Regions from separate parts of the Serratia sp. Ae19-1 genome, predicted to be linked through region 2. Evidence: predicted binding sites of a transcription regulator. Region 2 holds the regulator's gene; each other region holds the start of a gene.

Region 1 (7,717 bases), on a different contig from region 2:
CGATCCGCTGCTGATGCCGATGGACAGCCCGGTTGAGAACTATCCGGAAGTGAATTTGCTGCCGGTGGTGGCGGGCTACGTCAAGCAGGGGCAGCCGGTGCAGGTGGCCGGTGCGCCGGCCTCCGGTATGGTGCGTATCACCGAGGGTGAAGAGCGGAAATTCATCGGCGTTGGCGACATCGCCGAGGATGGTCGCGTGGCGCCGCGCCGCCTGGTGGTCGAACATTTCGACTGACGGCGGGGCACTGCGTCGCCTTGCGATCGCACTGCGCTAAGAGTAGAATGGCGCAGCTTATGCATCGGGTTGCTGAATTAGAGATCGGCGCCTGTTTTTATTATCTATAATCTGGAGTATTACAATGTCTCTAAGTGTTGAAGCTAAAGCTCAAATCGTAGCTGATTTCGGTCGTGGTACTAACGACAGCGGTTCTACCGAAGTTCAGGTTGCCCTGCTGACTGCGCAGATCAACCATCTGCAAGGCCACTTCTCCGAGCACAAAAAAGATCACCACAGCCGTCGTGGTCTGCTGCGTATGGTTTCTCAGCGTCGTAAGCTGCTGGACTACCTGAAGCGTAAAGATGTAGCACGTTACACCAGCCTGATCGAGCGTCTGGGTCTGCGTCGCTAATCTAGCAAGTTTCAGTGGAAAGGGGCCTATTTTGGCCCCTTTCTTCTAGGAAGCATAAGCAAATCAGGTTAATGTATTACTGATGTTTCCAAACAGGTTCTTCCGTTACAGAGGTTCGCGCGGCTAATGAGAGGCTTTATCTCCCGCCTGAGATAAGGATTGTCATTAGTCGCGAGGATGTAGTGAGAAGGCAAATCGAGTCACAGGCGTGTCGAGTCGTCAATGCGATTGCGCGCCGCTAATCAAGGATATAATTTTGCTGACACCGATCATTCGCAAATTCCAGTATGGCCAGCATACCGTCACCATCGAAACCGGTATGATGGCTCGTCAGGCCACTGCCGCCGTTATGGTGAGCATGGATGACACCGCCGTCTTCGTTACCGTTGTTGGCCAGAAGAAAGCCAAGCCGGGTCAGAGCTTCTTCCCGCTGACCGTTAACTACCAAGAGCGTACCTACGCCGCCGGCCGTATCCCGGGCAGCTTCTTCCGTCGCGAAGGCCGTCCGAGCGAAGGCGAGACCCTGACTTCCCGTCTGATTGACCGTCCGATCCGTCCACTGTTCCCGGACAACTTCCTGAACGAAGTTCAGGTGATCGCGACCGTGGTTTCCGTTAACCCGCAGGTGAACCCGGACATCGTTGCGATGATCGGTGCCTCTGCCGCCCTGAGCCTGTCCGGTATTCCGTTCAACGGCCCAATCGGCGCAGCGCGCGTAGGTTACATCAACGATCAGTACGTGCTGAACCCGACGACCGACGAGCTGAAAGAAAGCCGTCTGGACCTGGTGGTTGCCGGTACTGCCGGTGCGGTGCTGATGGTTGAATCCGAAGCGGACGTGCTGAGCGAAGATCAGATGCTGGGCGCCGTGGTATTCGGCCACGACCAGCAGCAAGTGGTTATCGAGAACATCAACGCTCTGGTTGCCGAAGCCGGCAAACCGAAGTGGGATTGGCAGGCGCCAGCGGTCAACGAAGCGCTGCACGCGCGCGTGGCTGAACTGGCCGAAGCTCGCCTGGGCGACGCTTACCACATCACCGAAAAACAAGAGCGTTACGCTCAGGTTGACGCGATCAAAGACAGCGTAGTTGAAACCCTGCTGGCGCAGGACGAAACGCTGGACGCCGGCGAAATCCAGGACATCCTGGGCAACGTCGAGAAGAACGTGGTGCGCAGCCGCGTACTGCGTGGCGAGCCGCGTATCGACGGCCGTGAAAAAGACATGATCCGTGGCCTGGACGTGCGCACCGGCGTACTGCCGCGCACCCACGGTTCCGCGCTGTTCACCCGTGGCGAAACTCAGGCGCTGGTTACCGCGACCCTGGGCACCGCGCGCGACGCCCAGAACCTGGACGAGCTGATGGGCGAGAAGACCGACAGCTTCCTGTTCCACTACAACTTCCCTCCGTACTCCGTAGGCGAAACCGGCATGGTCGGTTCTCCTAAGCGTCGTGAAATCGGTCACGGTCGCCTGGCGAAACGCGGCGTATTGGCTATGATGCCTAAACCGGAAGATTTCCCGTACACGGTTCGCGTGGTGTCTGAAATCACCGAATCCAACGGTTCTTCTTCCATGGCTTCCGTGTGCGGCGCGTCTCTGGCGCTGATGGACGCCGGTGTGCCAATCAAGGCCGCCGTTGCGGGTATCGCGATGGGCCTGGTGAAAGAAGCCGATAACTTTGTGGTTCTGTCCGACATTCTGGGTGACGAAGATCACCTGGGCGACATGGACTTCAAAGTGGCCGGTAGCCGCGACGGTATCACCGCGCTGCAGATGGACATCAAAATCGAAGGCATCACCCGCGAAATCATGCAGGTGGCTCTGAACCAGGCCAAGGGCGCGCGTCTGCACATCCTGGGCGTAATGGAACAGGCTATCAGCACCCCGCGCGGCGATATCTCCGAATTCGCACCGCGTATTCATACTATCCGCATCAACCCGGATAAGATTAAAGACGTGATCGGTAAGGGCGGTTCCGTTATCCGCGCGCTGACCGAAGAGACTGGCACTACCATCGAAATTGAAGATGATGGTACAGTTAAAATCGCAGCGACCGACGGTGAGAAGGCGAAATTCGCTATCCGTCGTATCGAAGAGATCACGGCAGAGATCGAAGTGGGCCGTATTTACCAGGGTAAAGTGACCCGTATCGTTGATTTCGGCGCGTTCGTCGCTATCGGCGGTGGTAAAGAAGGTCTGGTGCACATTTCTCAGATCGCCGACAAGCGCGTCGAGAAAGTGACCGACTATCTGCAGATGGGTCAGGAAGTGCCGGTTAAGGTACTGGAAGTTGACCGTCAGGGCCGCGTGCGTCTGAGCATCAAAGAAGCGATGGCGCCGGAAGCAGGTTCACCTGCGCCTGAAGCAGAATAACTGTATAGATAGTTTTACAGCTCCCCGCCATGGGGTTGGGAGCTGTTCGTATCGCGCGGGTAGGATGCCCGCGTTTTAGCAAACGGAGGACAGGACGTTCATCCAATGTTTGTCTTCGGGAGTGGGAAATGAAGCCTTTCTTGCGCTGGTGTTACGTTGCGACAGCACTCATGCTGGCAGGATGCAGCAACCATGATTGGCGTAAAGACGAAGTTTTGGCAATCCCGTTGCAGCCAACGTTGCAGCAGGAAGTGATCCTGGCGCGCATGGAACAAATTCTTGCCAGCCGGGCACTGACGGATGACGAACGCGCACAGCTTTTATATGAGCGCGGTGTGCTGTATGATAGCCTCGGGTTACGTGCATTAGCGCGCAATGATTTCTCGCAGGCGCTGGCGATACGTCCCGACATGCCGGAAGTTTTCAACTACCTGGGCATTTACTTAACGCAGGCAGGCAATTTTGATGCTGCCTATGAAGCGTTTGATTCTGTACTAGAGCTTGATCCAACTTACAATTACGCGCGTTTAAACCGGGGCATCGCACTGTATTATGGCGGCCGCTTCCCGTTGGCGCAGGATGATCTGCAGGCGTTTTATCAAGACGACCCAAACGATCCCTTCCGTTCGTTATGGCTGTATCTGGTGGAGCGAGAAATCGATCCCAAGAAGGCCGAGGTAGCGCTTCAGCAGCGCTATGACAAAGCGGACAGAGGGCAATGGGGATGGAATATTGTCGAATTCTACCTGGGCAAGATCAGCGAAAAAACGCTGATGGAACGCCTCAAGGCAGATGCAACGGATAACACTTCGCTCGCTGAGCATCTCAGTGAAACTGACTTCTATTTGGGTAAACACTACCTGAGTCTGGGGGACAAGGACACCGCTTCGGCGCTGTTCAAACTGACGGTGTCTAACAACGTTCACAACTTCGTTGAGCACCGCTATGCATTGTTGGAATTGGCGCTTTTGGGCCAAGAGCAAGACGACCTATCGGAATCGGACCAGCAATAGCTGACGAACACCTATCAGCCTGATGGACATTGGTTTTTAACCAAAGTTATCGCCTTAACGGGCGAGGGCTTTTTTGTTCGTTTTATAATCTAATTTGAGCCGGTTCACACTTTTCAATGAAAATGACTGAAAATTTTCTCGACGAGTTATGTAGACTGGCTGCCATTATTAATGAGGCACGTGTACATGACGACTGAGTTTGAAACCTCTTTTGCTGATCTGGGGCTGTCTGCTCCAATCATTTCCGCCCTGAACGATCTGGGCTATGAAAAACCATCTCCGATCCAGGCTGAGTGTATTCCTCACCTGTTGAACGGCCGCGACGTGCTGGGCATGGCACAGACCGGTAGTGGTAAAACTGCAGCGTTCTCGCTGCCGCTGCTGCACAACCTGCAGGCAGACCTGAAAGCACCTCAGATCCTGGTGCTGGCACCGACCCGCGAACTGGCGGTTCAGGTTGCTGAAGCGATGACCGATTTCTCCAAACACATGAACGGCGTCAACGTGGTAGCCCTGTACGGCGGCCAGCGTTACGACGTGCAGCTGCGCGCTCTGCGCCAGGGCCCGCAAATCGTTGTGGGTACCCCAGGCCGTCTGCTGGACCACCTGAAGCGCGGCACCCTGAACCTCTCTAACCTGAGCGGCCTGGTGCTGGATGAAGCCGACGAAATGCTGCGCATGGGCTTTATCGAAGACGTAGAAACCATCATGGCTGAGATCCCGGCTGAACATCAGACCGCGCTGTTCTCCGCCACCATGCCGGAAGCGATCCGTCGCATCACCCGCCGCTTCATGAAAGAGCCGCAGGAAGTGCGCATCCAGTCCAGCGTGACCACCCGTCCGGACATCAGCCAGAGCTACTGGTCGGTCTACGGCATGCGTAAAAACGAAGCGCTGGTGCGTTTCCTGGAAGCCGAAGACTTTGACGCGGCGATCATCTTCGTTCGTACCAAGAACGCGACCCTGGAAGTGGCCGAAGCGCTGGAACGCAGCGGTTACAGCAGCGCCGCGCTGAACGGCGACATGAACCAGGCGCTGCGTGAGCAGACTCTGGAGCGTCTGAAAGACGGTCGTCTGGATATCCTGATCGCGACCGACGTTGCGGCCCGTGGCCTGGACGTTGAGCGCATCAGCCTGGTTGTCAACTACGACATCCCGATGGACTCCGAGTCTTACGTTCACCGTATCGGCCGTACCGGTCGTGCGGGCCGCGCCGGCCGCGCGCTGCTGTTCGTGGAAAACCGCGAACGCCGCCTGCTGCGCAACATCGAACGCACCATGAAGCTGACCATCCCTGAAGTGGAACTGCCGAACGCAGAACTGCTGGGCGAGCGTCGTCTGGCCAAGTTCGCCGCGAAAGTTCAGCAGCAGCTGGAAAGCAGCGATCTGGACCTGTACCGCGCACTGCTGACCAAACTGCAGCCGGAAGAAGAGCTGGATATGGAAACTCTGGCCGCAGCGCTGCTGAAAATGGCACAGGGCGAACGTCCGCTGATCCTGCCGCCGGATCCGGTCTTCAAGCCGCGTCAGCGCCGCGAGTTCAACGACCGTGACGATCGTCGCGGTGATCGTGGCGACCGTCGTGACAGCCGTGACGGCGATCGTCCGCGTCGCGAACGTCGTGACGTTGGCGAAATGCAGCTGTACCGCATCGAAGTGGGCCGTGACGATGGCGTTGAAGTTCGTCACATCGTTGGCGCTATCGCTAACGAAGGCGACATCAGCAGCCGTTACATCGGTAACATCAAGCTGTTCGCTTCCCACTCCACCATCGAGCTGCCAAAAGGCATGCCGGGCGAGATCCTGAATCACTTCACTCGCACTCGCATCCTGAACAAGCCGATGAACATGCAGCTGCTGGGCGATGCACAGCCGTTCGAACGTCGCGAGCGTCGTGACGGTGGCAACGGTGGCGAGCGTCGCGGCAACGGTCGTCCGTTCAACGGTGAACGTCGCGAAGGCGGCCCACGTCGCTCCTTCGGTGAACGTCGTGAAGGCGGTAACGGCGGCGAGCGTCGTGGCGGTAACTACAACCGCGACGGCAAGCCGGCGCCACGCCGTGATGACGGCGCACCGGCAGCACCACGTCGTCGTTTCGGCGACGCGTAATCGCTGATTCGCCGTTCGCGGTGAAGCGCTCTGAAAAACCAGCCTGCGGGCTGGTTTTTTTATGCCTGAAAGTTGCCGTCAAACGCCCCTGAATGGCGTATCATTCATAAGGTTTTTTCTTACGGATGATATGCACGGGAGATGCCATGAGTTGGCAGCAGTTTAAATCTCAATACCTGGTGCGCTTTTGGGCGCCGCTGCCGGCGGTGATCGCCGCCGGGATCCTTTCTACCTACTACTTCGGCATGACCGGCACCTTCTGGGCGGTGACCGGCGAGTTCACCCGCTGGGGCGGCCATGTGCTGCAGTGGTTCGGCCTGCACCCCGAGCAGTGGGGCTATTTCAAGGTCATCGGCCTGCAGGGCACGCCGCTGGAGCGCATCGACGGGCGGATGATCATCGGCATGTTCGCCGGCTGCATCGCCGCCGCGCTGTGGGCCAACAACATCAAACTGCGTCAGCCGCAGCACCGCATTCGCATCGTGCAGGCGCTGCTGGGCGGCATCATCGCCGGCTTCGGCGCACGCCTGGCAATGGGCTGCAACCTGGCGGCGTTTTTCACCGGCATTCCGCAGTTCTCGTTACACGCCTGGTTCTTCGCGCTGGCGACCGCCGCCGGCTCCTACTTCGGCGCCAAATTCACGCTGCTGCCGATGTTCCGCATTCCGGTCAAGTTGCAAAAGGTGAAGGCCGCCGCGCCGCTGACGCAGAAGCCTGAGCAGGCGCGTCGCCGTTTCCGGCTGGGCATGGCGATCTTCGGCCTGGCGGTGGCCTGGTCGTTGTGGACGCTGTTCGATGCGCCGAAGCTCGGCATCGCCATGTTGTTCGGCATCGGCTTTGGCTTGCTGATCGAGCGCGCGCAGATCTGCTTCACTTCGGCGTTCCGCGATCTGTGGATCACCGGCCGCACCCACATGGCGAAAGCCATCATCATCGGCATGGCGGTGAGCGCCATCGGTATCTTCAGCTATGTGCAGCTGGGCGTGGCGCCGAAGATCATGTGGGCCGGCCCGAATGCGGTACTCGGCGGTTTGTTGTTCGGCTTCGGCATCGTGCTGGCCGGCGGTTGCGAGACCGGTTGGATGTACCGCGCCGTGGAAGGGCAGGTGCACTACTGGTGGGTGGGGCTGGGCAACATCATCGGCGCTACGCTGCTGGCCTATTACTGGGACGACCTGGCGCCGGCGCTGGCGACCGACTACGACAAGATTAACCTGCTCGATACCTTCGGCCCGATCGGCGGCCTGCTGGTGACTTACCTGCTGCTGGCGCTGGCCTTCGCCGCCATGCTGTGGTGGGAGAAACGCTTTTTCCGCGCCCGGCCTGAGGCGCAGGTGGTGAATTTGAGGAGCATGCCATGAAAGAGACGACGATAGTGCCGGACTACCGGCTGGACATGTTGGGCGAGCCTTGCCCGTACCCGGCGGTGGCGACGCTGGAGGCGATGCCGCAGTTGAAGCCGGGGGAGATCCTGGAGGTGATCAGCGATTGCCCGCAGTCGATCAACAACATCCCGCTCGATGCGCGCAACCACGGCTACAAGGTGCTGGATATTCAGCAGGACGGGCCGACCATCCGCTATCTGATTCAGC
Region 2 (7,717 bases):
CAGCAGGCGGGCGGCGGCCTGATGGACGGCCTGAACGAGCTGCTGTTCGGTTCCACCGGCCCGCGCGGCGGCAAGCGCGACGGCATCGTCCAGACCGCCGCCAAGAGCATGGCGCGCGATCTCGGCCGCCAGATCCTGCGCGGCGTGCTGGGGTCGATCACCGGCGGCCGTAAAAAGTAAGCGGAAATTATCGTCGGCAGCGGCGGGTTAAATCAGTAAACTGTGGCGGCATTTTTCTCTGCCGGACCTAACATGCTGCTGCTGATCGATAACTACGACTCCTTTACCTATAACCTTTACCAGTACTTCTGCGAATTGGGCGCCGAGGTGCTGGTGAAGCGCAACGATGAGCTGCAGCTGGCCGATATCGAGCGGCTGGCGCCGCAGCATCTGGTGATTTCCCCTGGCCCCTGTACCCCGAACGAAGCGGGTATCTCGCTGGCCGCCATTCGACATTTCGCCGACAAACTGCCGATCCTCGGCGTGTGCCTGGGGCATCAGGCGCTGGGGCAGGCGTTCGGCGCCGAGGTGGTGCGCGCCCGTGCGGTGATGCACGGCAAAACCTCGGCCATTCGTCACCTGGGCGTCGGCGTGTTTCGCGGCCTGAGCGATCCATTGACCGTGACCCGTTACCACTCGCTGGTGCTGAAAGCCGAGACGCTGCCGGACTGTTTTGAAGTGACCGCCTGGAGCGAGCGCGACGGCGTGCGCGACGAGATCATGGGCATCCGCCACCGCGCTTTGGCGTTGGAAGGCGTGCAGTTCCATCCGGAAAGCGTGCTCAGCGAGCAGGGCCATCAGCTGCTGGATAACTTCCTCAACCGTTAATCCCGATGCGTTTTTTTCGCTCGTCGGGCGTTTTGCGTTTGCGCTTGATTGGTTTTTTATGCATATTTCGTGATTATGTTTTCAATCTGACATCGAAATAGCGCTGAAAAACCTTCGGGGTGGAGCCGAAAATGACTGACAAATTCGCAGTGAGCCGCAGCACCTTTGACCAGGTTATCCTGCCTGTTTATGCACCTGCCCAGTTCGTGCCGGTGCGCGGCAAAGGCAGCCGGGTCTGGGATCAGCAGGGAAAAGAGTACATCGATTTTTCCGGCGGCATCGCGGTAACGGCGCTGGGACATTGTCACCCGGCGCTGGTCGACGCGCTCAAACGTCAGGGGGAAACCCTGTGGCATACCAGCAACGTCTTCACCAATGAACCGGCGCTGCGTCTGGCGAGTAAACTGATCGACGCCACCTTCGCCGATCGGGTGTTCTTCGCCAACTCCGGCGCGGAGGCCAACGAGGCGGCGTTCAAGCTGGCGCGCCATTACGCCATCACCCGCCACAGCCCATACAAAACCAAAATCATCGCCTTCTATAACGCGTTTCACGGCCGCACGCTGTTCACCGTTTCGGTGGGCGGGCAGGCTAAATACTCCGACGGGTTCGGGCCGAAGCCGGCCGACATTGTGCACGTGCCGTTTAACGATCTGGCGGCGGTGAAAGCGGTGATGGACGACCATACCTGCGCGGTGGTGATGGAGCCGATTCAGGGTGAGGGCGGCATTACGCCGGTCGACGCCGGCTTCCTCAAAGGCGTGCGCGAGCTGTGCGACCAACATCAGGCGCTGCTGGTGTTCGACGAAGTGCAGAGCGGCATGGGGCGCAGCGGCAAGCTGTTCGCCTATATGCATTATGGCGTGACGCCGGACATTCTCACCACCGCCAAGGCGCTGGGCGGCGGTTTCCCGGTCAGCGCCATGCTGACCACCGAAGAGATCGCGTCGGTGATGCAGGTGGGCACTCACGGCACTACCTACGGCGGCAACCCGCTGGCCTGCGCGGTGGCGGAGGCGGCGCTGGATGTGATCAATACGCCGGAGGTGTTGAGCGGCATTGAGCAGCGCCATGCGCTGTATGTGCAGGCTTTGCAGAATATCGGCGATAAATACGGTATTTTCACCGCCATTCGCGGTATGGGGTTGCTGATTGGCGCTGAGCTGACGCCGCATTATCACGGCAGAGCGCGTGACTTCCTCACCGCCGCCGCTGCGCGTGGGCTGATGATCCTCAACGCCGGGCCGAACGTGATTCGTTTTGCGCCGTCGCTGGTGGTGGAGCTGCAGGATATCGAAGCCGGCATGGCGCTGTTCGAGCTGGCGGTGCAGGACGTGATCAACGCCTGAAGCCCGTGCGGCGATTAACGGGGCGCGGCATGCCGCGCCCTTATTGATCGCGCAGTTTGCGTTTGAGCCAGATGCCGTGGTGCGGGCGCTGGCGCCAGGCCAGCGACGAAATGGTATGCATCACGCTCAGGTGCGACAGGATGCGCCGCAGATGGCGCTCCATCTCGGTGACGGGCATGTCCGGATGCAGGTCCGGCGGCTGCATGATGCCGCTGTTGTCGCTGCTCGGGCCATCGTATTCCAGCCGCTGCTGGCAGCTTTGCAGCGCGATTTCACAGGTTTGCAGATACTCTTCCGCCAGCTTCGGCGTCAGCATGTAGTGCTCGCGCGCCAGAATGGTCATGGCGTTCAGGTGCTCGACGATGAACTGGCTGTGAGTGACCCACAGCCGCATGTCAGCCAGATAGTTCGAGGCGAATCCCGGTTCCTGCATCGCCTGATTGAGCGCGGTGAACAGCGCATTGTGCGCCTGGTTGACCTGCATGCGGGCGTAGGCCAGCGAGGCGGCGTCCGGCTCGGGTTGCTTCAGCATCAGCCGCAGCGCGGCCTGATCGTTCTCCAGCGCCTGATGGGCATTTTTGCGCAGCAGCCCGCTTTGCCACTGCGGCCACAGCCAAATGGTGCCGCCGAACGCCAGCACGCAGCCGATCAGCGTATCGATCAGGCGCGGCACCAGAAAATGCGAGCCGTTCAGCGCCAGCAGCTGCAGGGTGTAAACCGCCGTGACCGTAAAGCCGATCACCGACAGCCCGTAGTTCTTGCGCGAAACCAGGTAGGCCAGCAGGGTGATCACCAGCATGATGCTCAGCGTTTCCCCTTCCGGTAACTGCAGCTGCAGCAGACCCGCCGCCAGCAACAGGCCGGCGATCGTGCCCAGCGCACGGTGCTGAATGCGCACCCGGGTGGCGTTATAGCCGTTTTGACTCACCAGCATGATGGTGAGCAGGATCCAGTAAGGCTTCGGCAGGTTGAATACCGCCCCCAGGCTGCTGCCGACCGCCAGCGTTACCCCCAGCCGCGCGGCATTGCGCAGGGCGGTGGATTTGAACGACAGGTAGCTGGCCAACGCCGGCCAAAACGGCAGGCGGTGCTGGCTGGGCATCAAATCGCGGCGGTACAGCGGGTGCTGGGTGCGCAGCAGGCGGGCGATGCGGCTGAAATGGTAGTAGCAAAACTGGCCGACCGGGTTGTCGGGATGCTGCGCCGCCATTTTTTCCAGCGCTGCCAGCTCGTGCGTCATGGAAAAGCGCTTCGAATGTTGATGGTAGAGAATATCGTGCGCCACCACGCGCAGCCGGCCGGCGATCACCTGGGCGTTGCGGCGAATGATTGCTTCGGCCTGGCTCTGCTCCATCAGCTTCTGCACTTCTTCCGGCAGATGCAGGCTGACGGTGATGTGCTCCTGCAGGTCCATCGCCACCTGAAAGGCGCGCTGCAGGCGCTTTTGATCGAGGTTGTTGGCGTGCGGCAGGAAATTAAGCTGTTGGTACAGTAGGCTGATCAGATCCATCACCTTTTGCTGGCGCACCAGCAGCGGCGGCAGCGCGGTTTGCGGGTCGGTGTGTTGGGTCAGCAGCGAATACTTGGCTTCGAAGTAGTCCGCCAGTTCCAGATAAAGCTGGCTCAACGTCTCGCGCATTGGCTGCTCTTTCCACAGTTTGAACCAGAACCAGGTGAATAAGCCGTACCAGGCGGTGCCGATGACGTACAACAACGGCGCCTGCCAGATTGGTACCGTGCCGGCCATGCTGAGAGCGAAGATGGCGGCCACCAGCGCCGCCGGCAACAGCCGGGCGTGCAGCGGGCTGATTTCGCCAGTGACGCCGAGCAACAGCGCCAGACCCAGCATCAGTGCCGGCAGCGGCAGATGCCACAGCAGGGCCTGTTGCAGCAGCAGGCTGCTGAGGGCGAACAGCGCACCGCCGACGATCAGCCGTTTAAAGAAGCGCTTATGCGGCGTGTCGAGACCGGCGATATTGCAGCAGGCGGGCACCAGAGAGAACATCAGGCCGAGCTGCAGTTGGCCGATCAGCAGGCCGAACAGCACCGGCAAGCACAACACCAGCGTTTGTCGCAGTGCGTAATTGACTTCCGGGTGGTAGATCAGACGACGCCACATGGCAGCGAGCAGATAAAAAACGGCGCAGATTGCGCCGTTTTTTCAGGGATTAACGGGTGCCGTAGACGACAATGGTTTTGCCGTGGGCGGAAATCAGATTTTGGTCTTCCAGCATTTTCAGAATACGGCCAACGGTTTCGCGCGAGCAGCCGACGATCTGGCCGATTTCCTGACGGGTGATTTTGATCTGCATGCCGTCCGGGTGAGTCATGGCGTCGGGTTGCTTCGCCAGATTCAGCAAGGTTTGCGCGATGCGGCCGGTAACGTCCAGGAAGGCGAGGTTGCCCACTTTTTCGGAAGTGACCTGCAGGCGGCTCGCCATTTGGGCGGACAGACGCATCAGGATGTCCGGGTTCACCTGGATCAGCTGGCGGAATTTCTTGTAGGAAATTTCGGCCACTTCACAGGCGGTTTTCGCGCGAACCCAGGCGCTGCGCTCCTGGCCCTCTTCGAACAATCCGAGCTCGCCGATGAAATCCCCCTGGTTGAGGTAGGACAAGATCATCTCTTTACCTTCTTCATCCTTGATCAGCACCGCGACGGAGCCTTTCACGATGTAGTAAAGCGTTTCGGCCTTTTCACCTTGGTGAATCAGCGTACTCTTCGATGGATATTTGTGGATATGGCAATGAGACAGGAACCATTCGAGAGTAGGGTCTGTTTGCGGTTTGCCGAGAACCATTCGCTGTTATCCTCTGTTGTTATCGCTGCCTTGTGTCACAGGGGTCAGAGTTCCCTGTAAAACCCGCCTGTAGCCGCTGTTATGAGCGAGGGCTACCGGCAAGTTTTGAGGCGTGTCATAAAAATACGCTGTCGCTCTAGCATATTAACTTGCCGTAAGCGCTGCAAGCTACATTCTGTTAACATACCGGTAAAGGAGCCTTTCTCTGGGCGTTTCCCTGAAATGCAGTGTCCCGGAAAGATTTATTGCGGCTCTGTTTGTAGCACAGAGTAAGGCGGGTGTCTCGTGTTGTCTCGCTTCAGCATGATTAGCATCAGGTTACGTTGCCTGTTTCTATGCGAAAGCGTACTCTGATTTTAAGAAATCAACCGGAGTGACCAGAATGCAGGCAAGAGTTAAATGGGTGGAAGGGTTAACGTTTTTGGGTGAATCGGCCTCCGGCCATCAGGTACTGATGGACGGCAACGCCGGCGATAAAGCGCCCAGCCCGATGGAGATGGTGCTGATGTCGGTAGGCGGCTGCAGCGCGATCGACGTGGTGTCCATCCTGCAAAAAGGGCGCAATGACGTGCGCGATTGCGAGGTGAAGCTGACCTCCGAGCGCCGCGAAGAAGCCCCGCGGCTGTTCACCCATATCAACCTGCACTTCATCGTCACCGGTCAGGATCTGACCGACAAGATCGTAGAGCGTGCGGTGAACCTGTCGGCGGAGAAATACTGCTCGGTGGCGCTGATGCTCAACAAAGCCGCTACGGTGACCCACAGCTTCGAGATCCGCCAGCCGGCGTAATCGAGACGGAGCGCGGCCAGCCGCCGCGCTCAACGCGCTTATTCGATCTTCTTGCCTTCCAGCAGCCGCTGCACCAGCGGCGCCATGATCAGCTCCATCGCCAACCCCATCTTGCCGCCCGGCACCACCAGCGTATTGATGTGCGAAATAAACGATCCTTGCAGCATCGCCAGCAAATAGGGGAAGTCTATCTGATCCAGCCCGCGGAAGTGGATCACCACGAAGCTTTCATCCAGTGACGGAATGGCCTTGGCGGCGAACGGGTTGGAGGTGTCCACCGTCGGCACGCGCTGGAAGTTGATGTGGGTGCGCGAGAACTGCGGCGTGATGTAGTTGATGTAGTCTTCCATCGAACGCACCACCGAATCCATTACCGCTTCGCGGGAGTGGCCGCGCTCGCCGGTATCGCGGATCAGCTTCTGGATCCATTCCAGGTTGACGATCGGCACCACGCCGACCAGCAGATCGACATGTTTGGCCACGTCATGGTGCTCGGTGACCACGCCGCCGTGCAGCCCCTCGTAGAACAGCACGTCGGTCGGCGCCGGCAGCGGCTCCCACGGGGTGAAGGTGCCCGGCACCTGATTGTATGGCACCGCTTCGTCGTAGGTGTGCAGGTACTTGCGCGAACGGCCGGTGCCGTTCTTGCCGTAGTCGATAAAGCTTTGCTGCAGCAGGCCGAAGTCGTTGGCCTCGGGGCCGAAATAGCTGATGTGTCTGCCCAGATCGCGCGCCTTGCGGATCGCCGCGTCCATCTCCGGCCGGGTATAGCGGTGGAAACTGTCGCCCTCCAGCTCGGCGGCGCGAATGTTGAGCTGCTGGAAGATTTTGCGGAACGCCACGCTGGTGGTGGTGGTGCCGGCGCCGCTGGAACCGGTCACCGCGATAACGGGATGTTTGGCAGACATGGTGGTTGTCACTCCGTGTTGAATGCGCCGGCGTCAGGGGATTATTGTGGCTCTTGTTGACGCTCTCTATGTCAGGAAAAAATGGTGCGCGCTGGTTTGCAATGCCCCATTGTTACCTGATTTTTTCCGTCAGTCATAGAACCGAGCGCCACTAAATTTCTTCCTGCCCGGCGCGGAACTGGCCGCGCGGCATGATGTTGACGCTCTCGTGCAGTTCCGACCACACCAGCACCACGTCGCCGTTTTTCAGCTGGCGGCGCACGTCCTCCACCTTCTGCTCCAGCGAGCGCTCGTGCTCGCCATAATCGGTGCCTTCGCGCAGTACAAAGGATTCGATCAGGCTATTCAGGGTATCGGTTGTCAGCTCTTGCCAGGGAATGATCACGTCGGGATGTCCAGATAAGGGGAAAGCCAGGCCGGAATGCGATGCTCCAGCCACATGTGCGGTTTTTTCAGCGTGCCGCCGACGAAGCCGACGTGGCCGCCGTACTCGGTCAACTGGTATTCGATATTGCGCGGCAGGCCGGCGACGTCGGGGATCACCTCATGGGTCATGAAGGGATCGTCCTTCGCATGGATGATCAGCAGCGGCGTCTGGACAGCCGGCAACAGCGGCAGGGCGCTGCAGCGGCGATAATAGTCGATAGCGTCGCTGAAGCCGTGAATGCGCGAGGTGATGGCGTCGTCGAATTCGCGGATGCGCCGCAGGCCGTTAAGCTGTGACAGCTTGAGCGGCAGGGTGTCCGGGTAGTGCAACAACTTACGGGTGGCGTTTTGTTTCAACTGCCCCAGCAGGTAGCGCTGATAAACGCGAGAGAAGCCTTGCTCCATGCGATAGGCGCAGGGCTCCAGCATCAGCGGTGCCGAGACCACCACCGCCGCCTGCAGCAGGCTGTCGGCGCCTTGCTGCGCCAGATAGCAGGCCAGCATGTTGCCGCCGAGCGAAACGCCTACCGCCGCGGTCGGCACCTCGCCGTAGCTGTCGCGCAGCCAGCGCAGGAAGAAGCGCGCGTCTTCGGTTTCACCGGAGTGGTAGATGCG
Region 3 (7,717 bases), on a different contig from region 2:
TTTCACCGTTCGATGATTGGCCTCGAGTGGCTGTTGCTCGGCAATGCCGACGGCAGCCTTGTGGCCGCCGCCGCCGCGCTGCCGGGCTGGCGGCGCGCGCTGACCCCGGCGCTGGGCGGGCTGGCGGCGGGCCTGCTGCTGTATATCCACCAGCGCTACCGTCACCAGCGCCCGGCGGCGCCCACCGACTATATGGAAGCGATAGAGACCGGCAACGGCAAGCTGGACACCGGCGCCAGCCTGGTGAAATGCCTGGCGTCGCTGCTGGTGGTGTCGAGCGGCAGCGCCATCGGCCGCGAAGGCGCGATGATCCTGCTGGCGGCGCTGGTGGGCTCGCTGTTCGCCCAGCGCTTTACACACGAGAAAGAGTGGAAACTGTGGGTGGCCTGCGCCGCCGCCGCCGGGATGGCCAGCGCCTACCATGCGCCGCTGGCGGGCAGCCTGTTTATCGCCGAGATCCTGTTCGGCACCCTGATGCTGGCCTCGCTCGGGCCAGTGGTGATCGCCGCGGTGAGCGCGCTGCTGATGACCAACCTGCTCAACGGCGGCCAGGCGCCGCTCTATCTGGTGACGCCGCTCGCCGCCCCCTTGCCGACGCAATACCTGCTGATGGCGCTGGTCGGCGTGGTGGCCGGCGCCGGCGGGCCGCTGTTTTTATGGCTGATGACCGCCACCGGCCGCGCCTTCCGATCGCTGCGCCTGAAACCGCCGTTGCAGCTGGCGCTGGGTGGCCTGATCGTCGGGCTGCTTTCGCTGCTGTTCCCGCAGGTGTGGGGCAATGGCTATAGCGTGGTGCAGGCGCTGTTGATCGCGCCGCCAGGGGTGTTGCTGCTGGGCGCGATCCTGGTGTGCAAACTGCTGGCGATCCTCGCCAGCAGCGGTTCAGGCGCGCCCGGCGGGGTCTTCACCCCGACGCTGTTCGTCGGCGCCGCGCTCGGTTCGATGATCGGCCAGCTGTTCGGCCTGTGGCCGGGCATGGATGCGGCGGTGCCGCTGCTGCTGGCGCTGACCGGCATGGCCACCCTGCTGGCCGCCACCACCCATGCGCCGATCATGGCGGCGCTGATGGTGTTTGAAATGACCGGCGAATACGCGCTGCTGCCCGGCATTTTGCTGGCCTGCGTGATCGCCACCACCGTGTCGCGCGGTCTGCGGCCGGTATCGGTCTACCACACCGCGCCGCCGCCCAAACGCGAGGCTTAAAACTCGCCCTGCTGCAGCAACTTCCTGAACTGCGGGCACTGCAGGTGCTCCGGTTCAGGGCAATCGACCATGTGCTGCAAACCGGCGCGCACCTGCCCCAAACGCCGCAGGGTGCGATCCAGTTCTTCAATCCGCGCCGCCAGCAGCCGGCGATCGAGGGCGATGCGTCCCCGCTCGTCAAACAGCGAGGCGATCTCATCCAGCGTAAATCCCGCCAACCGCCCGAGAGCGATCAGCTTCAGTTGATCCAGCACACCGGCGGCATATTGGCGGCGTAAACCGTTGCGGCCTATCGACGCGATCAGCCCCTTTTTCTCGTAATGCCGCAGTGCCGAGGGCGCGATGCCGCTCAAACGCGCCACCTCGCCAATATCCAGTTCTTTTTCCATTGACTTGAAGTCGACTTTAAGTTGCACACTGTGCGCACATTACACCATGAGTGACTTTAAGGACACGAAAATGACGACAGAAATTTTACTGATGATTGTGCTGACCGGAGTGGGCGCCACGCTGTGCACCGACCTGTGGGCCATCGTGCAAAAGCGCGTGCTGGGCATCCCGCCCCTTAACTACGCGCTGGTTGGCCGCTGGTTTATCGGCCTGTTCGACGGCCGGTTTTATCACGCGCCGATCATGGCGTCGCCGGTGCGGCGAGGAGAAAAAGCGACAGGATGGTTGCTGCACTATGCGATCGGCGTAGCCTTCGCCTTTATCCCGCTCGGTTTGGCGGGCATCGGTTGGTACGCCGCACCGGCGCCGCTGGTCGCACTGTTGAGCGGCTGGCTGAGCCTGGCGGCGCCTTTCTTCGTGATGCAGCCGGCGCTGGGCTTTGGCGTGGCGGCGGCGAATACCCCCAACCCGACGCGTAGCCGCATCATCAGCCTGCTGGTGCATACGGTGTACGGCCTGGGGCTGTTTGTCTCCGCCCGTCTGTTGGCCCCTTTGCTGGCCTGACCGCGCTAGCGCAGCAGCGTGGAGATGTCGAGATAGTGCGCCAGTTCGCGCTGTTCCGCGCGCGGCAGATACGGGATCTCACCCAGCAGCGGCGCAGGTATGCGCTGCTGCAGCGCCGCGATGGTTTCGGCATAGTGCGCCAGCCCCGGATTGATGCGGTTGGCCACCCAGCCCAACAACGGCAGGCCGTCGTTGATGATCGACTGAGCGGTCAACAACGCATGGCTGACGCAGCCCAGTTTGATGCCCACTACCAGCACCACCGGCAGTTGCTCCTGCACCACCCACTCGGCGTAAGGCCGCAGATCGTTCATCAGCACCCGCCAGCCGCCGCTGCCCTCCACCACTACCGTATCGGCTTTGGCCGACAGATCCCGCAGGCCGCTGCTCATCACGCCGTAGTTGATGTCCTCGCTCGCATGGGCGTGAAACACCTCATCCAGACAGGTGATGGGATTGATCTCCTCGTAAGACAGCGGCAGGCTGGAGGATGCCTGCAATACCAAAGCGTCTTTATTGCGGATGCCCTCGCTGGTTTCCTGGCAACGTGCGGCGATCGGCTTATAGCCGGCCACCGAACGGCCGTTGGCGGCCAGCGCCTGCATCAACCCGCGTGAAACCACGGTTTTACCGACGTCGGTATCCGTGCCTGTAACAAATAAACGCTTCAACATGAATAAAATGCCCCGGAATGCCCCGTTAACAATGTGTCGCCGCATCGGCGGCGAGGAAGTCTATCGGAAAAATTCTAGGGGATGCTGCCGCGTAGGGGCTTGAGGTAGCTCAATCTTTTGCGGATTAATAAGATGTTCTGAAGTTAGCCTTGCAGCAACTGCACCAGCAATGAACCGTTATACAGCGCCTCTTTCACCAGCGCCGCGCCGGGCATGGTGCCCTGATTGAAGAACTGCGTGGATTCGACCTTGACCTGCTCGCTGTAGGCCGGCAGCGCCTGCTGCCGAATGCAGGAGGCGATGGCCGGATGCAGGATCTCCGCCGCGCGGTTGAGCGGCGATCCTACCAGGATCTTCTCCGGATTGAACAGGTTGACCATGATCGCCAGAATGCGCCCCACGCTGTGGCCGACGCCGAGGATGATGTCCCGCGCCAGCTGATCGCCCGCCAGCGCCGCGTCGCACAGCGATTCGACGGTCAACGGCGCGCCGTGCAGGCTGGAACTCATCGAGCCGCTCAGCCGCTGCTGGGCGATCTCCAGCATGTTCTCGATGCTGGCCACGGTCTCGAGACAACCGTGGTTGCCGCAGTAGCAGCGCTTGCCGTAAGGATCGACCTGGGTGTGGCCAATCTCCACCACGCTGTGGCTGCCGGCGTGCAGCACATGGCCGCCGGTGATCACCCCGGCGCCGACGTTGTGGTCGATCACCACCTGAATCACGTTCTGGCTGCCGCGCGAAGCGCCGTACAGCGCCTCGGCCATGGTCCAGGCGCTGATGTCGTGCTGCAGGTAAACCGGCAGGCCGGTGCGGGTTTCCAGCGCCGGGCCGAGCGGCATCTCCAGCACGTCGTAAAACGGCATGCGGTGTACCACGCCGGACTGCACGTCGATCATGCCCGGCAGCGTGATGGCGATCGCCGTCAGCCGTTCCAGTTTGCTTTGGTGGCGGATAAAGAACTGATCGACTTCGGTCAGGATGCGTTTCAGCAGCGGTTCGGGGTGTTCGGCAGCGAGCGGCAGCTGTTCCTCCACCACCAGTTTGCTGCTGAGATCGCGCAGCGCCAGCGTGATGCTGCCACGGCTGATGCGGGCGGAAAGGTAGTGCCAGGCTTCGGTGTCCAGCACCAACCCCACCGCCGGCCGCCCCCGGCTGCCGATCTCCTGGTACTCAGTTTCCTTGACCAGATGGGCTTCCAGCAGCTCGCGCACGATCTTGGTGATGCTGGCGGGCGCCAGCTGCGCGCGTTTTGACAGTTCGATGCGCGAAATCGGGCCCAGCTGATCGATTAGCCGATAAACCGCCCCCGCATTGGTCTGCTTGATTTGATCAATATGCCCAGGCTGCCCAACCGCAATCACAAACCTGCTCCTACTATTTTTCGCGCTTCTAAATAAAGACTAGGGGTTATGGTGGGGCTTTTGTCATACAGCGTCAACTATTTGATTCGTTATGTGATTTGCTGCACAAATTCCTCGCAATTTCAGCGTGAATTGAATTTTATTTGCCCAATCTCAACGTCATTTCAGCATCAACGCCATCAGCGACTGCGCCGCCGCGGTCAGCGGCCGCCGGCGATGATGAACCAGCCACACTTCGGTGGTGGCGTCCGGCTCCGCCAGCGGCAAATAGCGCACGCCGTCCACCCGCACCCGGGCGAAAGAAGCCGGCAGAATCGATACCCCCAACCCGGCGGAGACCAGACCGATGATGGTCATCGCTTCTCCCACTTCCTGGGTGATATACGGGGTGATACCGGCCTTGCTCAGCAGCAGCAGAATTTCGTCGTACAGCGCGGTGCCCACTTCACGCGAGAAAAATACGAACGGCTCCTGCGCCAGATGTTGAAAACGCAGCGCGCCGCCGGGCGTTTCCGCCAGCGGATGCCCTTCCGGCACTACCGCCACCAGCGGTTCGCGCAGCAGCAGCTGATAGTGCAGCGCTTCCGGCAGCCGCGTGTTGCGCATCACCCCCAGATCCAGTTCACCGTTCAGCAGCGGTTCGATCTGCTGCTTGGTGTTGATTTCGCGCATCTTGATATGTACCTGCGGAGACTGCTGGCGAAAGGCGCGCAGGCTGCGCGACACCACGCTGATAAAGGGCGCGGAGGAGGTAAACCCGATGGTCATTTCCCCCAGTTCGCCGCGATCCAGGCGCGCCGCCTTTTCCGCCGCGCGCCCGACCTGATCGAGCACCTGATAGGCTTCTTTAAGAAACATCTCCCCGGCCTGCGTCAAACTGACGTTGCGGTTGTTGCGCGCCAGCAGCCGCGCGCCGACCATCTCTTCCAGCGCCTGAATTTGCTGGCTGAGCGGCGGCTGAGAGATACGCAGCCGTTCAGCCGCGCGGCCAAAATGCAGCTCCTCGGCCACGGCGATAAAGTAACGCAGGTGTCTCAATTCGATATTCATATGTAAAACGTCTTAATTTGAATTATTAATATATTAGACAAAAAACTAGCCGCTCCCTATCATTTTGTCATCTGTAAAGTGTCTGTTATCTCCCCGAAGTTCGGTAAGGAAACGCTGTGACAACCCCTGTGCGTTCTGCGGCCGTGATGCCGTCGACGCTGGCCGCCAACGATGACGCGGCCGCTGCGCCAAAAGTAAAACGCTCCACCCTCAACAATAAACTCCCCTATATCGAACGCGGCACGCCGCAGTTTATGCGCGTAACGCTGGCGCTGTTTTCCGCCGGGCTGGCGACCTTCGCGCTGCTCTACTGCGTGCAGCCGATTCTGCCGGTGCTGTCGCAAGACTTCGGCGTATCGCCGGCGGAAAGCAGCCTGTCGCTCTCGGTCTCCACCGGCCTGCTGGCGATCGGCCTGATGTTCACCGGGCCGCTGTCCGACGCCATCGGCCGCAAGTCGGTCATGGTGGTGGCGCTGCTGCTGGCGGCGGTTTGCACGCTGATTTGCGCCTTTATGACCAGCTGGCACGGCATTTTACTGATGCGCGCGCTGATCGGCCTGTCGCTGAGCGGCGTGGCGGCGGTCGGCATGACCTATCTCAGTGAAGAGATCCATCCGAGCTTCGTCGCCTTCTCGATGGGGCTGTATATCAGCGGCAACTCGATCGGCGGCATGAGCGGCCGCCTGGTCACCGGGGTATTGACCGATTTCTTCTCCTGGCGCGTATCGCTGGGCGTCATCGGGCTGTTCGCCCTCGCCGCCGCCTGCATGTTCTGGCGCATCCTGCCCGCCTCGCGGCATTTTCGCGCCAGTTCGCTGCGCCCGCGCACCCTGCTGATCAACTTTAAACTGCATTGGCACGATAAAGGGTTGCCGCTGCTGTTCGCGGAAGGTTTCCTGCTGATGGGCAGTTTCGTCACCCTGTTCAACTACATTGGCTATCGCCTGCTGGCGGACCCTTATCACCTGAGCCAGGCGATCGTCGGCCTGCTGTCGGTGGTGTACCTCACCGGCTCCTACAGTTCGCCCAAGGCCGGTGCGCTCACCTCACGCTTCGGGCGTGGCCCGGTGCTGCTGGCGTCGATCGCAATTATGCTGATCGGGATTCTGATTACCGCGCTGCCGCAGGTGCCGGCGATCTTTATCGGCATGATGCTGTTCACCGCCGGTTTTTTCGCCGCCCACTCGGTGGCCAGCAGCTGGATCGGCCGCCGCGCGCGCCGCGCCAAAGGACAGGCGTCGTCGCTGTATCTGTTCTGTTATTACGTCGGCTCCAGCGTGGCCGGTACCCTCGGCGGCGTGTTCTGGCACAGTTTCGGCTGGAATGGCGTGGCGGCGTTCATCAGCCTGATGCTGTTGCTGGCGCTGCTGGTGGTGCATTACCTGAAACGGCTGCCGGAAGCGGCGCGCCTGTGAATGGAAAAAGCCGCGGTGGTTAGCCGCGGCTCGTGATGCCAACGCTGTGATTATTGACCGGGTTTCCAGCGAGTTTGCAGGTATTCCACCGCCTGATGCGTTTGCGGCTCAGTCAGATAACGTTGCCGGAACAGTATCGTTCCTCCCATCCCCGGCAGGCTTTCGTTGAGATCCAACTGCCTTTTCAGCTCAGGGACGCCGCCGTCGAAGGTCCAGGCCGGTTCGCTGGCGGAAGGCGTACCCACTTTATACAGCGCCACCCCGGCATAGAGCCGGACCGGCGTGCCTTTCACCACCTCGGCCCACCAGTTGGCCGGCACGTCGTAGCGGACAATTTCACGGTCAAAAGGCCAGTACAGCTGCGGTGCGATATAGTCGAGCAGCCCCAGTTTTACCCACTGGCGCGTATCGGCATAGGCCGTATCGTACGATGGCGCGCCGGCCTGAGTCGCTGAACCGGCAGGATCGTCCGCCTTGTTTCGCCATACCCCCGCCGGGCTGACGCCAAACGCGACGGCGGGCTTTAACGCTCTCACGGTGGCGGAAACCTGCTTTATCAATTGCAGCGTGTTGTCTCTTCGCCAGCTGGCCTTGTCTGCAAACCCTTTGCCGTATTGGCGATAGGTCTTTTCATCATCCAGCGGCGATTGCGGCGTTTCGTAATAGAAATAATCGTCAAACTGGATGCCGTCGACATCATAGTTTCTGACAATTTCCGCCACGACGCTGGTGATCCAGTTGCGCACGTCGGGCAGGCCGGGATCGAGCACGAAGCGATCGCTGGCGGTGCGTACCCAGTCGGGATGCAGCGCATAGACGCTGGCCGGCGGGGACTGCAGCGTATGGTTAAGCGCATCGATCGTTTGCTGCCCGGTGTTCATGGAAACCCGATAAGGATTCAGCCAGGCATGCACTTTGATGCCGCGCCGACGCGCTTCCTGCAGCATAAAGGCCAGCGGATCGTAGCCCGGGTCCTGGCCCACCGTGCCGGTCAATACCCCAGACCAGGGCAAGATGTTCGAGCGCCACAGGGCCGTGCCGTCCGGCTTAACCTGAAAAT

Evidence for each region. The regulator CRP, encoded in region 2, controls carbon source genes, mostly activating them, when cyclic AMP is high. The targets are predictions, from matches to a motif close to ATGTGANNNNNNTCACAT.
Region 1: a site for CRP is predicted at 4,109-4,126, ahead of yrbN (protein YrbN). Genes of this name have one in related genera too.
Region 3: a site for CRP is predicted at 4,284-4,301, ahead of mlc (sugar metabolism global transcriptional regulator Mlc). Genes of this name have one in related genera too.

The regions. Positions count from the first base shown of each region.
Region 1 is NZ_JBCHWD010000010.1:57,905-65,621, reverse strand. Features, by position in the region: gene truB (tRNA pseudouridine(55) synthase TruB) at 1-235, shown strand, start outside; gene rpsO (30S ribosomal protein S15) at 360-629, shown strand; gene pnp (polyribonucleotide nucleotidyltransferase) at 886-3,003, shown strand; gene nlpI (lipoprotein NlpI) at 3,132-4,016, shown strand; gene yrbN (protein YrbN) at 4,133-4,213, shown strand; gene AAIE04_RS22630 (DEAD/DEAH family ATP-dependent RNA helicase) at 4,203-6,125, shown strand; gene yedE (selenium metabolism membrane protein YedE/FdhT) at 6,272-7,486, shown strand; gene yedF (sulfurtransferase-like selenium metabolism protein YedF) at 7,483-7,717, shown strand, end outside.
Region 2 is NZ_JBCHWD010000002.1:949,241-956,957, forward strand. Features, by position in the region: gene AAIE04_RS09745 (helicase HerA-like domain-containing protein) at 1-180, shown strand, start outside; gene AAIE04_RS09750 (aminodeoxychorismate synthase component II) at 253-828, shown strand; gene argD (bifunctional acetylornithine/succinyldiaminopimelate transaminase) at 960-2,177, shown strand; gene AAIE04_RS09760 (YccS/YhfK family putative transporter) at 2,218-4,296, opposite strand; gene crp (cAMP-activated global transcriptional regulator CRP) at 4,346-4,978, opposite strand; gene AAIE04_RS09770 (OsmC family protein) at 5,361-5,768, shown strand; gene AAIE04_RS09775 (phosphoribulokinase) at 5,807-6,676, opposite strand; gene AAIE04_RS09780 (YheU family protein) at 6,828-7,061, opposite strand; gene AAIE04_RS09785 (hydrolase) at 7,058-7,717, opposite strand, start outside.
Region 3 is NZ_JBCHWD010000004.1:486,029-493,745, forward strand. Features, by position in the region: gene clcB (voltage-gated ClC-type chloride channel ClcB) at 1-1,203, shown strand, start outside; gene AAIE04_RS14985 (helix-turn-helix domain-containing protein) at 1,200-1,592, opposite strand; gene AAIE04_RS14990 (DUF2938 domain-containing protein) at 1,663-2,157, shown strand; gene bioD (dethiobiotin synthase) at 2,163-2,831, opposite strand; gene mlc (sugar metabolism global transcriptional regulator Mlc) at 2,975-4,192, opposite strand; gene AAIE04_RS15005 (LysR family transcriptional regulator) at 4,352-5,242, opposite strand; gene AAIE04_RS15010 (MFS transporter) at 5,389-6,657, shown strand; gene AAIE04_RS15015 (glycoside hydrolase family 10-like protein) at 6,708-7,717, opposite strand, start outside.